Regions from separate parts of the Breoghania sp. genome, predicted to be linked through region 1. Evidence: riboswitches for the same ligand, from Rfam matches in the RefSeq annotation. Region 1 holds a riboswitch; the other holds the start of a gene.
What was found. Region 1 has a riboswitch for cobalamin ahead of ABGM93_RS02965 (TonB-dependent receptor). Riboswitches for the same ligand answer to the same signal wherever they lie in the genome.

Region 1 (4,964 bases):
CGTGGCGCACGGCCCCGTTCAGGTAGAACTGGTCGAGGAATTCACCCCGGTATTCCGCTACGAAGGAATGCGCGTCACGGGAAAACCCATGCTGCAGATGCGAGGGGCGGAAGGTTTCGCGCTGCCATTCGTAGCCGCCGGTGAAGCTGTGACGTGCCGCGGCGAAATCGGGCGTGTCGAAGGCATAGGTCGCCTGATAGGAGCCGTTCAGACGCGCGCCCTTGGTGGCCGAGGTGACAGCTCCGCTTTCCAGATTGTCGCGCCGGGTGTCGGAGCCGGAAAAGCGCAGCTTCTGGGTCAACGCGCCGTCGAGACCCGTGGCGGTAAGACCGACGGAGCCGAAAAGCTCTTCCATCTTGGTTTCATCGTCGGTGTCCAGCACGCGACCATAGGTCGGGCTGCCGAAGGTGAAGTCCTGCGCGTCCGTGTCTGCCTGACGTTTCACGTAGCGCAGCGTGGAGGCGAACTCCATCCAGTCGGTCAGATCCACGCGGACCTTGGCGTTCAGCGTGCCATTGCGCGCGCCATCTTCGTGCGTGCCGAAATCGGAGACATTGAAGCCGCCGACATTGTCCAGCGCCGCCGCCAGCGAGATGTCGTATTTCTCGCCACCGCCGCGAAGGCCAAGGCTCGTAAAGACAGACTTGTCCGATCCGGCTTCCACCGTGCCTGTCGCCTCGAAACCGTTGCGGATGCCGCCCTTGGTGATGATGTTGACGACACCGGCGGTTGCGTTGGAGCCCCAGAAGGCGCTCTGCGGCCCGCGCAGGACCTCGATGCGATCGATATTGTCGACAATCAGGCCGCCGAAATCATACTCGCCCGTGGAGGTCTCGCTGACCTCGATGCCATCGATCATGACGAGCAGGTGGTTGGCTTCCGCACCGCGCACGCGGATCTGGGTCTGACCACCCGTCGCGCCCAGTTGCGAGACCGAAAAGCCGGGAACAGCGCGCAGCGCATCGGAGACTTGGCGCACATTGCGCTCCGCCAGATCTTCGCCTGTGATGACCGTGAAGGCGCGACCGGACTTTTCCTTTTCCACCGGCGTGCGACCCGCCGTGACGAGGATGGAATCAAGAACGACAGAGCCGTCTTTTTCCGTGTTTGCGACTTGCGCCCGGGCGGTCCCCGTCAGAGCGAGCGTCACCGCTCCCGCTGCCAGGAGACTTGTCCCAATGATCTTCTGCATGATTGCCCCCGAAAGGAGGACCGAACGCATACACCTGGCCCGGCCCGATTGACTTGAACCGCAGGCAATCTGAAATCGGAAGAAGACGCGCTTCTCTGGCGCGGGCATGATCCGGTCTCTCACGCGTGCGGCGACACGATTACTGTCACCGCCACGGACGACCGCGCCTGGACACACCCCGTATCCAAGCATGGGTGACCGGAATGGCAGGTCTCCTGACTTCCGGGTCGACGCCTGCCCTTCCCCTTCCCGATCGTTTGCGCGATCAGTGGATCATCGAAAGGAGGCTCGCCGGTTACAGTTGCGGGGGCAGTCGCGGAATGGATCGCCCGATCGATCGCACCGCGTTCCCTTTTCATCCGCCAGCAAAGCGGAACCAATTCCGCCCATAGCCTTATTCACCCACGGGAAACGGGTCAAACGCTTTGTTAGGAATTTGTGAAGGATTGCAGGACTTTTCCAGCCTCTTCGCCATTTTCCACGATCCGGACCACAAGAAGATCCAGCGCTGCAAGCGCAGGCTGAAACGACAGGACCTCTCCGTCCTCCACGCGCACGACATCAAGCCTGGCAAGGGGCACCGAGCCGTCGCGTGAGGAAACGGCGCAGGGCGCGCGCAAAACGACCAGGGTTGCCGCCCCCTTGCCCGCGATCTCGCGTCTCTCCTGCCCGCCGACCCGCTCCATGCTCCCATGAAAGCGCCCGCGACGGGTCATCAGGTTGAGATCGACAACCGGGCCACCGAGAAGGTCCGATGTCACGTCGACATCACCGGCGAAAGCGGCAGCCTCGCGTTCCGGCGTGACGATTGCCTCCCGCCCCTCGACCAAGAGCCGCAAGCCTTCGCCTTGCACGATGGCGAGCACCCGATCGATGCCGGGGAAGATCGAGAAGGCGCCGGGCTCGCTCACGCTCGCCATGGAAAGCCGCCAGCCGAAATCCTCCAGCCCCGCATCTTCGGGAAAGAGGGCGATTTCCGCAGTCTCCCCCTTGCCGTTTTTCCACGGCATGCGGCGATGATCCGCCGCCTTCATGATTTGCATGTCACTTTCCCAGAAATCGCGGCGGGCACCGTTGATGGATTGCAGAGCAGTCAATGCCGCTCATCACGATAAAGCGGGTCCCCCGGCGCACCGCCATTGCAATAGCCCCCTGCTCCCACGGTGGAAAGCCCCTGCCGAGACCACCACCATGAAGCCGTGGAGACGTCTGGCAGCTATCGGCCCATCTCGCCCCATGACCGCCCCTGCGGCCAGCAGGGAAGAAGCCTCACGACGTCGCCTCGCGCAGCGCCTTGCGCAATTGCTTGCGCTCCTCGAAATCCAGCGTCACGTCACGCATCACCGCCGCCAACGCGCAGATCTCTCCCTTGTCATCGCGAAACGGTGTGATCGAGAACTGAACCGAGATCGCGCGTCCATCCTTGCGGATCGCGGGCACGGACAACAGATCTCCGGCCCCGTATTGCGTGCGCCCCGTCCGCATGGTCCGCTCATAGCCCGACCAATGCCGCTCCCTGAGCCGCTCCGGCGTGATGATATCGAGAGAGCAACCAAGGGCTTCGCTTTCGGTGAACCCGAAAACCCGCTCCGCCCCCGCATTCCAGAAGGTGATCTTGCCCGCACGGTCGGAAATGACGAGCGCATCCGGCAGGCCCTCAAGCAGTTTTCGCGCGACTTCGTCGTGGTTCATGGCCTCGTTTCCCATTCCAGCACCGCCCTGTTCGTCAAGTCATGATCATACAAGCACGCTCTCGCGCATCCATGCCACCGGCCAACCTGCGGGCCACCGCCCACCCCGGAGAGACGCGCATAAATTGCACAACCACCGACCTCCAGTCGCCTACCCAGCCTCAACAGCCTGACGTTTCAATAGCCCCGGACCGAAATTCGCCACCCCACACATTCCCCCTGCGTTACTTTTTGAATATTTTTATCCAATAACTCAGGACGCTCAGCCTATTCTTATTTATGTCACCATGAATACATCCACGAACTGACGCTACATACTATTTCAATAACCTTATCAAAGCGCGCTTATATATGATTTCCGTAATATCAAACCACCTATTTTACTTATTTTTCAATCAATAATTTGACCTGAGTCATGGGCCCGCGTGTGAAAGCCGGTAGAATTCCCGTTGATCGTCACTGCAATCACAAGTGGATCAAGAAGGGGCGAATACATGTTGAATCGCAGACAGTTTGTGAACCTGATGGCTTCCGGCGCCATCAGCGCGACGATGCTTCCGCATCTGGCGCGCGCGGCTTCCGGTGTCGGTGGCGTGACCGATGGGCGCGTCCTCGCCAACACCTGCCTCGGCCCTCTCTGGCTGATCAAGAAGGACGGTCAGGTCGTGGGCGTCGAGATGCTTGAACAGCTTGGCCTTGCCGATCCTCTCCTGCGCGCCATGCCGGACCGTCTTTATGCCCGTGACCGTGTGCGCGCGCCGATGGTGCGCGCCAGCTTCCTCAAGGATCGCGAGAAGGCCGACCGTACGCTGCGCGGCAGCCGCGACTTCGTGGAAGTCTCCTGGGATGACGCCCTGAAGCTCGTCACGGACGAAATCACCCGCATCAAGGAAACCCATGGCAATGCTTCGCTGCATCGCGGCAAGAGCTCCTGGGCGTCCAACCATGCCAAGGTGCATCGCACCGAAGCCATGAACCAGCGCTTCCTGAACCTGATCGGCGGCGCGTCCACCTTCTTTGGCAACTATTCCAACCAGGCGGTCAACGAGATCATCACCGGCGTCGGTTGGGGCGCGACGGGGATGTACAGCGATTTCCCCGGCCTGCTCAAGAACACCGAGTTGATGGTGATCTGGGGCGCCAACCCGATGGTCACGACGCGGATCCTGTCCGCGCGCAAGAGCACCCGCTACTGGTTCGACCTGAAGGACAGCGACATCGAGACGGTGGTCATCGATCCGGTCCGCAGTGAGACGGTGCAGCATCTCGGTTCCCAGTGGATGCCCGTCGCCTCCAACACCGACGTCGCGCTGGCGCTCGGCATCATGCACACGTTGCTGGTCGAAGACATCTACGACAAGGAGTTCGTCTCCACCCACGCCTTCGGCTTCGATGACTTTGCGGCCTATCTCAAGGGCGCGGAAGACGGCACCGAGAAGACCGCGGAATGGGCGGCCGAGATCACCGGCCTTGCGGCAGAGGACATCAAGGCGCTCGCGCGCAAGATGGTCGCCAAGCGCACCTATATCGCAGGCGGCTGGTCTATCCAGCGCCAGCACCACGGCGAGCAGACCCCCTGGGCGCTGATGGCGCTGGGCTGCATGATCGGCCAGATCGGCCTGCCCGGCGGCGGCGTGTCTTTCGGCATGCACTATGCCGATGGCGGCTACCCGAAGCCGGACATGCCCGTCCTGGGCGGCATGTCGCCGGGCAAGAACCCGGTTGAGGGCACCTTCCCGATCGCCGCCTTCGCCGACGCCTTCCTGAACCCGGGCAAGGAGCTACCCTACAAGGACAAGTCCTTCACCCTGCCCGACGTCCGACTGGTCTACACCTCCGGCGGCAACCAGTTCACGCACCATCAGGACACGAACCGCCTCATCAAGGCATTCCAGCAGCCTGAAACCGTGATCGTGCAGGAGCCCTGGTGGACCCCGACCGCCTTCTTCGCCGACATCGTCCTGCCCGCGTCGAGCGATCTGGAGCGCAACGATCTGGGTCAGGTGGCAAACCTCATCCTTGCCGCCAAGCAGGTCGTCGCCCCGCAGCACAAATCCCGTCCGGATTACGAGATCTTCTCC
Region 2 (4,964 bases), 2.1 Mb from region 1:
AGCGCTTGGTGAAGGGGAACAACCCGTCATCCATGTGGCGCTGGACGACCTTGCGCTTGATTTCCAGACTGTTGCGCGCGATTTCCAGCAGTTCGTCGAGACGCCCGAAAAGCCCTTCCTCATCGCCTCGATAGACATGGCCGAGCCGGGCGCAGTTGATGGTGACGACGCCCAGCGAGCCGGTCTGCTCGGCCGAGCCGAAAAGCCCGTTGCCACGCTTAAGAAGTTCGGTGAGGTCAAGCTGAAGCCGGCAGCACATGGAGCGGATCATGTTCGGCTTCAGTTCGGAATTCAGGAAGTTCTGGAAGTAAGGCAGCCCGTATTTGGCCGTCATCTCGAACAGCCGGTCGGCGTTCTCGCTCTCCCACGGAAAATCGGGGGTGATGTTGTAGGTGGGGATCGGGAAGGTGAAGACCCGGCCCTTGGCGTCACCCTTTGTCATCACCTCCATGTAGGCGCGGTTGATCATGTCCATTTCGCGCTGAAGATCGCCATAGGTGAACGGCATCTCCTCGCCGCCGATCACCGGCACCTCGTCGCGAAGGTCCTCAGGGCAGGTCCAGTCGAAGGTGAGATTGGTGAAAGGCGTCTGCATGCCCCAGCGCGAGGGCACGTTGAGATTGTAGACAAGCTCCTGAATACACTGCAGGACTTCCTCGTAATCGAGGTCGTCCTTGCGGATGAAGGGGGCCATGTAAGTGTCGAAGGAAGAAAAGGCCTGCGCGCCCGCCCATTCGTTCTGGAGCGTGCCGAGGAAATTGACGATCTGGCCGACGGCGCTTGAAAGATGCTTGGGCGGGGCGGATTCGATCTTGCCCGGTACACCGTTCAGGCCTTCCACCAGCAGCGTGCGCAAGGACCAGCCCGCGCAATAGCCTGCCAGCATGTCGAGGTCGTGGATGTGGAAGTCGCCGTCGCGATGCGCCCGGCCCACCTCAGGCGGATAGATGTGGGAGAGCCAGTAATTGGCCACCACCTTGCCCGAGAGGTTCAAGATCAGCCCGCCCAGCGAATAGCCCTGATTGGCGTTGGCGGAAACGCGCCAGTCGGTGCGCTCCAGATATTCGTTGATGGAGGAGGTAACATCGACGACGGTCTTGCGATCCTGCCGCGCCTGCCCGCGCTTTTCTCGGTAGACGATATAGGCGCGCGCGGTCGCCGGGTAATCCGTGGAGATCAGAACCTGTTCCACGATGTCCTGGATCTGCTCGATCGTGGGCACGTCGCCGGCGTGACGGTGAGCGATGACCTTGATCGCGGCATCGCAAAGGCGACGGGCATCGGCCTCGCCGAATTCGCCGGTCGCCTGACCGGCGCGGGCAATCGCGGACAGGATGCGTTCGGCATCGAAGGGCGCGCGGACGCCGCTTCGCTTGATGATGTGACTTGGCAGGCAAGACGTGGCAGGCATTTGGTTTCTGAACCCCGACCATGTGGAGGGGCAAGGACCGAACAGGCGCACGGTGCTGACGGCACACGGCAGAAAGCCATGCGCAAAGGCACGCGACCCGTCGGAGACCCCGCCCCGGGACGTGAATTATGGATCGCGGCAGGTCTCCTGGCTCGCGGGTCAATGCCACCACCCGACGCCTTCCCAGAGCCCGAAGGCTCCAGTGGCAGGCCAGCGCACAAAGGCACCTCTGGATGACAACTCGCCGCTTACAGTTGCGGGGACAGCGCCGGCCTTGCCCGAGGCGCACCGGCTTCCCTCTTAGCCCTCAGCCTCTCGACTCAAGGAACCACGACTACAACATGTAGGTCTGAGGTCTCGTTTTCTGTCAATTGATAGAGCCGAACGGGTCGGGCACGGGCAGACGCGGGTGCAACGCCCCGTCTGCCCGCTCGGATTGTCCACATGGATTTATTCGAACTGCAGAAACCTGCCGGTTCAAGGCCCGTGGGATGGCTCGGCAGGCGTTCGTCATGACGTGGAGGCGGGAGCGCCGAGGCGCGGCGGAAGCGCTGTTTTCCGCCAACTGCGGCATCCTGTCACCCGGTGTGAGAAAGTGGTGATATACGGGCGGTCAGCTCACACCGAAACTCAACTGATTGACAATCCGCGAGCTGAACATACCCTATGTGGTGTTCGAGGTTCCTTGAGTCGAGAGGCTGAGGGCTAAGAGGGAAGCCGGTGAGGCCCGTTTTGATGGCCCAATCCGGCGCTGCCCCCGCAACTGTGAGCGGCGAGTTCCTGTCCGAAAAGCCACTGGGATGTCCCGGGAAGGCGGACAGAAACGATGACCCGTTAGCCAGGAGACCTGCCTTGAGCACAACGTCATCGGACGGCGGGGCCGATAGACGCGAGTGCGATGGTTTCGCCTTCGCCTGCTCGTGTCTTTCGCCCGTCTCCAATTCAAGATCTTCGGGGTGAAAGAAGCTCACATGACCATCACCGTCTATTCCAAGCCTGCTTGCGTGCAGTGCACCGCCACAACCCGCGCGCTTGACCAGCGTGGCGTCGCGTACAACCTGATCGACCTGACCCGCGACGACAGCGCCATGGAGAAGGTGCAATCGCTGGGTTACCGGCAGGCCCCCGTGGTGGTGGCGGGTGAGGATCACTGGTCCGGCTTCCGGCCCGACAAGATCGGCGCGCTGAGCTAAGGCGGGTGCGGGCGGGGTTCGTCCGCTCACCGTTCGGGGCATCGTCTTGCCTGTGTGGCCGATCCTTCGGGACGGCCCTTCGGGCCTCCTCAGGATGACGTTTTCGGGCTGGTGAGACGCCTGAACCTGCCTTCTTCAATGCACCTCTGCCACGGGGGAAGGTCGGACCGCAGGTCCGGGTGAGGGGATGTGAGGTCTCCATATCCACGTGAGTTCGACACCCTCTGCCTAACCCTCTCCCCATGGGAGAAGGGACAGATCCTGTATCTGCCGGTCACCTCTCGCATTCACCTGCTAACGGGCATTCCCCATGTCAGGCCTTGTCTATTTCTCCAGCGCTTCGGGAAACACCCAGCGGCTCATCACCCGGCTGGGGCTTCCCGCGCAACGCATTCCGGGCCGGTCCTCGCAGGCGATGCTGCGACCCGAAGCACCCTTCATCCTCATCACGCCCACCTATGCCGATGGCGAGGGGCGTGGTGCGGTTCACAAGCAGGTCATCCGCTTTCTCAATGACGCGGAGAACCGCGCGCTCCTGAGGGGCGTGATCGCCTCCGGCAACACCAATTTCGGTCGCTTCTACGCTTATGCGGGCGACATCATCAGCGCGAAATGTCACGTGCCCCTGCTCTATCGCTTCGAGCTTGCGGGAACGGCAGGCGACGTGGCGCGCATCACCCAGGGAATGGAACGGTTTTGGAAACGACAGTCCTGAAGCGGGCGGAGGCTGCTCCGACCACGGGGGGCGAGCCGCTCGATTATCACGCGCTCAACGCACTCCTGAACATTTACGATGCCGACGGTCGCATCCAGTTCGAGGCAGACCGGCGCGCCGCACGCGAGTATTTCCTTCAGCACGTGAACCAGAACACGGTTTTCTTCCATTCGCTGGAGGAAAAGCTCGGCTATCTCGTGCGCGAGAATTATTACGAGGCGGCGGTTCTGGAGGCCTACGACCCGGCCTTCGTCACCTCGATTTTCAAGGCGGCCTATGATCGCAAGTTCCGCTTTCCCACCTTTCTGGGCGCATTCAAATATTACAGCAGCTACACGCTGAAGACCTTTGACGGCAAACGTTACCTTGAGCGTTTCGAGGACCGCGTGGTGATGGTGGCGCTGGCGCTGGCCCAGGGCGACGAAGACCTGGCCATGCGGCTGATGGACGAGATCATCTCGGGCCGTTTCCAGCCCGCGACCCCGACCTTTCTGAATGCCGGCAAGAAGCAGCGCGGCGAATTGATCTCGTGCTTCTTGTTGCGCATCGAAGACAACATGGAATCCATCGGGCGCAGCATCAATTCCGCGCTCCAGCTGTCAAAGCGCGGCGGCGGGGTGGCCTTGCTGCTGACCAACCTGCGCGAAGCGGGCGCGCCCATCAAGGGCATCGAGAACCAGTCCTCCGGCGTCATTCCGGTGATGAAACTCCTGGAAGACAGCTTCTCCTACGCCAACCAGCTTGGTGCGCGACAGGGGGCGGGCGCCGTCTACCTCCATGCCCATCACCCCGACATCCTGCGCTTCCTCGACACAAAGCGCGAGAACGCGGACGAAAAGATCCGCATCAAGACGCTGTCGCTCGGCGTCGTCATTCCCGACATCACGTTCGAACTCGCCAAGACTGACGAGGACATGTACCTGTTCTCGCCGCATGACATCCAGCGGGTCTACGGCAAGCCCATGTCGGAGATTTCCGTCAGCGAACTTTACCGTGAGATGGTCGACGACCCGCGGATCGCCAAGAAGAAGATCCGCGCCCGCGCCTTTTTCCAGACCATCGCGGAAATCCAGTTCGAAAGCGGATATCCCTATATCCTGTTCGAGGACACCGCCAATCGCGCAAACCCGGTCGCCGGTCGCATCAACATGTCGAACCTGTGCTCGGAGATCCTGCAGGTCAACGACGCATCGGAATTCGCAGACGATCTCTCCTATACCCATCTGGGCACGGATATTTCGTGCAATCTCGGCTCGCTCAACATCGCCAAGACCATGGATGGGGGAGACATCGCCGCCACGGTGGAAACGGCGGTGCGCGCACTGACGGCCGTTTCCGACATGAGCGCGATCGACTCCGTGCCGTCCGTCAGGCGTGGAAATGACGAGAGCCACGCCATCGGGCTCGGGCAGATGAACCTGCACGGCTTTCTCGCCCGCGAGCGCATCCATTACGGCTCGCCCGAGGGCATCGACTTCACCAGTATCTATTTCTGCACCATCGCCTTCCACGCCATTCGTGCGTCCAACAGAATCGCGAAGGAACGGGGCCGAAGCTTTGCCGGCTTTAAGCACAGCCGCTATGCCGATGGCTCGTTCTTCGATCAATATGTGGAGCGCGACTGGCTGCCGGAAACGGAGACCGT

Region 2: it holds a riboswitch for cobalamin, as region 1 does, so the genes downstream of both, ABGM93_RS11890 (ribonucleoside triphosphate reductase) here and ABGM93_RS02965 (TonB-dependent receptor) in region 1, are expected to answer to the same signal.

Annotation. Positions count from the first base shown of each region.
Region 1 covers NZ_OY771475.1:649,754-654,717, reverse strand. The annotation lists gene ABGM93_RS02965 (TonB-dependent receptor) at 1-1,192, opposite strand, end outside; cobalamin riboswitch at 1,380-1,588, opposite strand; gene ABGM93_RS02960 (HutD family protein) at 1,621-2,235, opposite strand; gene ABGM93_RS02955 (PAS domain S-box protein) at 2,462-2,884, opposite strand; gene ABGM93_RS02950 (molybdopterin-dependent oxidoreductase) at 3,378-4,964, shown strand, end outside.
Region 2 covers NZ_OY771475.1:2,744,077-2,749,040, forward strand. The annotation lists gene ABGM93_RS11890 (ribonucleoside triphosphate reductase) at 1-1,411, opposite strand, end outside; cobalamin riboswitch at 1,531-1,759, opposite strand; cobalamin riboswitch at 2,073-2,281, shown strand; gene nrdH (glutaredoxin-like protein NrdH) at 2,383-2,604, shown strand; gene nrdI (class Ib ribonucleoside-diphosphate reductase assembly flavoprotein NrdI) at 2,915-3,319, shown strand; gene nrdE (class 1b ribonucleoside-diphosphate reductase subunit alpha) at 3,301-4,964, shown strand, end outside.